3 regions of the Brevibacterium otitidis genome follow, and region 1 is predicted to be linked to each of the others. Evidence: predicted binding sites of a transcription regulator. Region 1 holds the regulator's gene; each other region holds the start of a gene.
The links. Region 1 encodes HrcA, which represses chaperone genes, less so after heat shock. Its sites were predicted from a motif close to TTNGCACTCGNNNNNNNCGAGTGCNAA; they were not measured.
Positions count from the first base shown of each region.

Region 2: groES (co-chaperone GroES) is a predicted target of HrcA. The motif match lies at 1,233-1,259, and genes of this name have one in related genera.
Region 3: groL (chaperonin GroEL) is a predicted target of HrcA. The motif match lies at 1,146-1,172, and genes of this name have one in related genera.

Region 1 is NZ_JBHMAU010000066.1:146,125-148,390, reverse strand. Features, by position in the region: gene ACFFN1_RS10495 (DUF3097 domain-containing protein) at 1-419, opposite strand, end outside; gene hrcA (heat-inducible transcriptional repressor HrcA) at 603-1,613, shown strand; gene dnaJ (molecular chaperone DnaJ) at 1,694-2,266, shown strand, end outside.
Region 2 is NZ_JBHMAU010000074.1:40,823-43,088, reverse strand. Features, by position in the region: gene groL (chaperonin GroEL) at 1-725, opposite strand, end outside; gene groES (co-chaperone GroES) at 775-1,068, opposite strand; gene ACFFN1_RS12925 (ubiquitin-like domain-containing protein) at 1,359-2,266, opposite strand, start outside.
Region 3 is NZ_JBHMAU010000046.1:64,881-67,146, forward strand. Features, by position in the region: gene groL (chaperonin GroEL) at 1-1,010, opposite strand, end outside; gene ACFFN1_RS06735 (cold-shock protein) at 1,283-1,486, opposite strand; gene ACFFN1_RS06740 (LytR C-terminal domain-containing protein) at 1,713-2,266, opposite strand, start outside.

The DNA of each region.
Region 1 (2,266 bases):
CGCAGATCGTCGCCCCAGATCTTCTCCACCAGCTCGGCATCGTGTCTGCCTTCGACCCAGATGCGGGAGCCGCGCGCCACGCGGGCACGCTGCTGGGGACGGGCCACCGAACCCGAGGCGGTGCGCGCCGGGGCAGCCGGGCGCACAGCCTGGGGACGGGTGATGGTCACCGGCTTGCCGTCGACCCAGAAGCCGGGGCCCAGCGGCGCGATCTTCGTGCGGCCGTGCCGGTCCTCCAAGCGCATGACGTAGCCGGCGGTGGTCTTCTCCACCCCGGTGATCGCCCCGACATAGCCGGACTCGACGTCTTCGACGACGAGGCCGCGCTGGGCAGGGACTTCGACTGAACGCGGGCGGCGGTGGGAACGCGGCGATGAGCCGGCGAGCACATCGGCGCCGTAGGGATCGGAATAGTTCACACCCCAAGGGTAGGGGCACAGCTCGGGCGTGCCCGTGTTTGGGCAGAACATCGGCGAGGCGTACACTTGATTGGCACTCTGCTTATCCGAGTGCCAGTCGCTGCAGGGGGCTCGCGCTGTGTGCGGGCCCGGTGACAGCGCTAGACGGTGACAGCGGACGAGACTGCGAGGAGGTGAGGAGCGGTGAACGACGACCGCCGGACGCGCGTGCTGCGCGCCATCGTCGAAGACTATGTCGCCACGAATGAGCCGGTCGGCTCGAAAGCCCTCGTCGAGCGCCACCAGCTCGGCGTCTCCTCGGCCACCATCCGCAACGATATGGCCGTCCTCGAAAGCGAAGGCCTCATCGCACAGCCGCACACCTCGGCCGGGCGCGTGCCCACCGACAAGGGCTACCGCCGCTTCGTCGACCGGATCGACGAAGTCAAACCGCTCTCCGCTGCTGAGAAGCGGGCGATCGCACGCGTCCTCGAAGAGCCCCTCGACATCGACGAGATGCTCGAGCGCACCGTGCGGCTGCTCGCCCGGCTGACCCAGCAGGTCGCCGTCATTCAGTACCCGATCGCCCGGCAGACCCGGGTGCGCCACATCGAGCTCGTCTCGATCGCCGCCCCCCGCCTGCTCGTCGTGCTCATCAGCGACGCCGGCCAGGTCGAACAGCGCCTCATCGACGTCGGCAGCGAGCTGAGCGAGGCCGAGGTCGCCGGGCTGCGCGACCGCTTCATGTCGGTGCTCCACCAGGTGCGCATGGATGCCGTCGCGGCAGCCTGCGAACGCATCGAGCTGCCGCTGGAGCATCAGCGCGCCGGCCGCGCAGTGGCCGCGGCGCTGGCCGATCTGAGCCAGGTGGGCCGCCAGGATCGCCTGCTCATGGCCGGCACCGCCAACCTCGCCCGCTCGGCCCGTGAGCTCGGCGCGCACATCGGCCCGCTGCTCGAAGCCTTCGAGGAGCAGGTGGTGCTGCTCAAGCTGCTCACCTCGATCGCCGCAGAGACCGACGAGGTCAGCGTGCGGATCGGCAGCGAGAACACCGTCGAGTCCTTCTCCTCCACCTCGGTGGTGGCGACCAGCTACGGCGCCGAGGACTCCGCAGCCAGCCTCGCCGTGCTCGGCCCCACCCGGATGGACTATCCGACGACGATGGCTGCGGTGAGAGCCGTGGCGAAGTACGTCTCGGTCATCCTCAACGACTGACCTGCCCAACGACTGACCTGCCCGCAGACCCACGAACCGACAACCGATCCGCGAATCGCCTCATCGATCAAAGGACGAACGTGACCAATCACTATGAAACGCTCGGCGTGTCCAAGGATGCTTCGACGGCCGAGATCAAGAAGGCCTACCGCAAGCTGGCGCGCTCACTCCACCCGGACGTCAACCCGGGGCGCGAAGACGAGTTCAAGCAGGTCGCGGTCGCCTATGAGGTGCTCTCCGATCCGGAGAAGCGCCGCAACTACGACCTCGGCGGCTCCGAATACGGCCAGGGCTTCGGCGGCGCGAACTTCGGCGGGGTCTCCGATCTGTTCGAGACCTTCTTCGGCGGCGGCATGGGCGGCGGGCCGCAGCGGCCGGCCTCGCGCAAGCGCCGCGGCAAGGACGCGCTCATCGGCATCGAGATCGACCTGGAGACCGCGGCCTTCGGCGGCACAGAGGACATCGACATCGCCACCGCCGAGGTGTGCGACACCTGTGACGGCGAGGGCACCCGGCCCGGCACCTCGGTCGAGACCTGCTCACTGTGCCACGGCACCGGCTCGATCCAGCAGATGACTCGCACGCTGCTCGGGCAGATGGTGACGAACCAGACCTGCAACAACTGCGGCGGCTACGGCACCCGCATCACCGAC
Region 2 (2,266 bases), on a different contig from region 1:
GAGGCCTGCTGCACCTTCTCCAGCACCGGGAGCAGCTCCTGGATGTTGGAGATCTTGCCCTGGTTGATGAGAATGTACGGATCGTCGAGGACGGCTTCCTGGCGGTCGGCGTCGGTGACGAAGTACGGCGACAGGTAGCCCTTGTCGAACTGCATGCCCTCGGTGAACTCGAGCTCGACCGAAGCAGCCTGGCTCTCATCGATGGTGATGACGCCGTCCTTGCCGACCTTGTCGAAGGCCTCGGCGATCATCTCGCCGATCTCACGCGACTGCGCCGACAGGGCGGCGACGTGCGCGATCTCCTCGGAGCCGGAGACGTCGCGCGCTGCCTCGCGCAGCTTCTCTTCGACGAGCTCGACGGCCTGCTCGATGCCGAGCTTGAGCTGGCTGGGGGCAGCACCGGCTGCGACGTTGCGCAGACCCTCGTGAACGAAGGCCTGGGCGAGCACAGTCGCGGTGGTGGTGCCGTCGCCGGCGACATCATTGGTCTTGGTGGCGACTTCCTTGGCCAGCTGGGCGCCGAGGTTCTCGTACGGGTCGTCGAGTTCGACCTCGCGGGCGATCGTCACACCATCGTTGGTGATGGTGGGAGCGCCCCACTGCTTGTCGAGCACGACATTGCGGCCGCGCGGGCCGAGCGTCACCTTGACGGTGTCGGCCAGCACGTTGACGCCGCGCTCAAGGGCCTTTCGCGCGTCGTCATTGAACTGAAGGGTTTTAGCCATAGGTCACTTCCTTCTGCGAAGTACGGGCAGTCTACTCAGGGGCAGCTGCTCAGCCGATGACTGCGAGCACGTCGCGGGCCGAGAGCACGAGGTACTCTTCGCCTGCGTACTTGACCTCGGTGCCGCCGTACTTGGAGTAGATGACCTTGTCGCCGACATTGACGTCGAGCGGCACGCGGTTGCCGTTGTCAGCAACGCGGCCCGGACCCACAGCGACGACTTCGCCTTCCTGCGGCTTCTCCTTGGCGGTGTCAGGGATGACGAGACCGGAAGCAGTGGTCTGCTCGGCTTCGACCTGGCGGATGACGATCCGATCTTCGAGCGGCTTGATGGAGACCGACATGTGCGGACACTCTCCTTTGTCTGTAGTCCTCAACAGCGCACCGGTGCGGGCACAAGGGTGGTGCTGTGGCCTGCTCGTCGTCGCGGGTGCCGAGCGGACCGATCCGCCTCAGTGACTGTTAGCACTCATTGGCTTGGGGTGCTAATTCGACTCTAGAGCGCCGATTGGCACTCGGTCAACTTGAGTGCCAGAGTCCGGCCTGGAGGCCGCTGCGGCCGGCAGCGGCAACCGGAAAGAGACACCTCGGACCCGGTGCGATGACCGGGTCCGAGGTGGTGGCTGGGTTCAGATCAGGCGCAGGACCACTGACCCCATCCTGCCTTCTGCTGCAGGATCTTGGCGCGCTTGAACTGCTCTTGCGGGCTGGCGTCGACAGGGTTGCCGGAGCCGCCGACGGAGCGCCAGGTGGCGAGCTTGAACTGGAAGAGTCCGAAGTGCGCGCGGTTGGACTGGTTGACAGCCTTCGGGTTGAAGTTCGATTCGCACTTGGCGATCTTGTACCAGCGCGAGCCCGGTCCGCCGAGCATCTCCTTGATCTGCTCGGTCGTCATGCTGCCGGAGTAGTTGTCCTCGGAGTTGTCCGAACCGCCATCCGAGCCGCCGTCATCGGATCCACCGTTGTTGTTCTGCTCAGGTGCCTTGGTGCCTTCGAGGACGACCTCCTCGACGGGCTCCTCGACATCCTTGGAGGAGAGCTTCTCGCGGCTGACTTCCTTGCCGTCGACAGTGCGGATCTTGTAGACGACCTCGCGCTTGCCGTCCTTGCCCTTCTTCTCGACCTTCTTCTCACCGCGCGGCAGCGAGGAGTCCTTCTTGACCGTGACCTTCTTCTCGATCTTCTCGGTCTCGGTCTTCTCCTCGTTCACCACGCGCATGACGCTCACGACCTGTCCGTCGAAGACGCTGGAGCTCAGCGGCGCGGAGACGATGTCGTCCTCACCGACCTCGATGCCGGCTTCATCGACGACGTCCTGCACCGTCTTGGAGGCGGCTTCGACCGGATCGGTCTTGCCGTCGGCGCGGACGGAGACGGTCTTGGCGGTGGTGACGTCGATCGCCTCGCCATCGGAGATCTTGGCGTCGAGGTCGGCGGAGATCTCAGCGCCTTCGTGCTCGATACCGAGATCGGCGAGAGCCTGGCCGACAGTCGAGGCGTTGGTCCATTCCTCCATCGGCTTGCCGTCAACGGTGAGCTCAA
Region 3 (2,266 bases), on a different contig from region 1:
GCGTCACCAGCACCTTCGACGATGGTGGTCTCGTCCTTGGTGACGACGACCTTGCGGGCGGTGCCCAGCAGGTCGATGGTGGCGTTCTCGAGCTTGAGGCCGACCTCCTCGGCGATGACCTGACCGCCGGTGAGGATGGCGATATCGGCCAGCTGCGCCTTGCGGCGGTCGCCGAAGCCCGGAGCCTTGACGGCCACGGACTTGAAGGTGCCGCGGATCTTGTTGACCACGAGCACAGCGAGAGCCTCGCCCTCGACGTCCTCGGCGATGATGAGCAGCGGCTTGCCGGACTGCTGGATCTTCTCCAGCACCGGCAGCAGGTCCTTCACGTTCGAGATCTTCGAGTTGACGATGAGGATGTACGGATCCTCCAGCACGGTCTCCTGACGCTCAGCGTCGGTGACGAAGTAGCCAGAGATGTAGCCCTTGTCGAAGCGCATGCCCTCGGTGAGCTCGAGCTCCAGGCCGAAGGTGTTCGACTCCTCGACGGTGACGACGCCTTCCTTGCCGACCTTGTCGATCGCCTCAGCGATGAGCTCGCCGATCGCCGGGTCACCAGCGGAGATGCCGGCGGTGGCAGCGATCTGCTCCTTGGTCTCAACGTCCTTGGCGGTTTCGAGCAGCACGTCGGAGACAGCAGCGACGGCCTTCTCGATGCCACGCTTGAGGCTGAGCGGGTCAGCACCGGCTGCGACGTTGCGCAGACCCTCGCGCACGAGAGCCTGAGCGAGGACGGTCGCGGTGGTGGTTCCGTCACCGGCGACGTCGTCGGTCTTCTTCGCAACTTCCTTGACGAGCTCGGCGCCGATCTTCTCGTACGGATCCTCGAGTTCGATCTCCTTGGCGATGGAGACACCGTCATTGGTGATGGTCGGTGCGCCCCACTTCTTTTCGAGCACGACGTTGCGGCCGCGCGGGCCCAGGGTCACCTTGACCGCATCGGCCAGGGTGTTGAGTCCGGTTTCGAGTCCGCGGCGTGCGTCTTCATCAAATGAGATGAGCTTTGCCATATGGCTGGTCCTCCCTGAACGGAGTGGCATGTCTTCCCGCACCATGAGCGCCCGCGACGGCAGAGCCGGTTCTGCTGATTCCCTTCCACAGCAGCCTGTCTCACTTCCCAGGGGCGGGATTTACCAGTACTAGATTTAGCACTCTCAGGCCGAGAGTGCAAAACTGCACCCACACCTCGGGAGCGGCCGCCAGCGGGCGGAGGAGACGCGAAGAGCCGGGATCAACCCGGCTCTTCAGATCGATCAGCGTACAGCGCCGGCGAGGGGGATGCTCAGAGCACCGTCACCGATTCTGCCTGCGGGCCCTTGGCGCCCTCACCGACCGTGAACTGCACCTGCTGGCCCTCTTCGAGCGAGCGGTATCCGTCCATCTCGATTCCGGTCCAGTGGACGAAGACGTCCTGGTCTCCGCCCTCCACGGTGATGAATCCGTAGCCCTTCTCAGCGTTGAACCACTTGACCGTGCCTTGCGTCATCTCTTCTCCATATCTGGGTGTTCTGCAGCGGGCGCTTATAGGAGGAGCCCCGCCGTTCGGGCCGGTTCCTCCGCCGCCGCCAGCGCAGCAGCCTCGTTCCCAGCTCTCATGCACGGCCGGAGGACTGCCTGAATTCAGCAAGCCTCCTTGTGGCACATGCACTGCAGTAAGACTAAGCCACGGCAGCGGTCGCCGCAAACATGAGCCGCGCGGCCGCGCTGGAAGGTCAGTCGTCAGCGCCCTCGGTGCTGCCGTCGCCACCGAGGCTGCCGAGGTCCTTGTCGGCGATGTCGGAGGTAATGAGCAGGGTCACCTGACCGGGGAACTCCGTGGAGCTTTCGACGGTTTCGACGCCGAGCTCAGCCGCCAGCGCACCGGCCTGCATCTCGAACTCGTCATCGGAGTAGTACACCGCCGAGGTGGTCTCACTCGTCGAATAGTTGCCGACCTCAGCAACGGTCCAGCCGTTCATCTCGAGATGTTCGCGGAACTTCGCCGCCGCGCCGGTGACACCGGAGCCATTGAGCACGTGGACTTCGGCGGTCTTGTCGACGACATCGACCGCCGGGTCATCCGTGGGCTCGTCACTCGGCTCGGATTCCTCGGCGGGGGCTTCGGTTTCGGCGACGACCTCCTCGGGATTCGAGGTGGACTGGCGGATGATGTTGAAGGCTCCGAAGACGACGAGCAGCGCCGCCAGCGCCAGCACGGCAATGAGGGCGAACGCCCCACCCTGGGAGATGGGCCCGCCGCGGCGGTGAGCGCCCTTGCGGCCGGTCG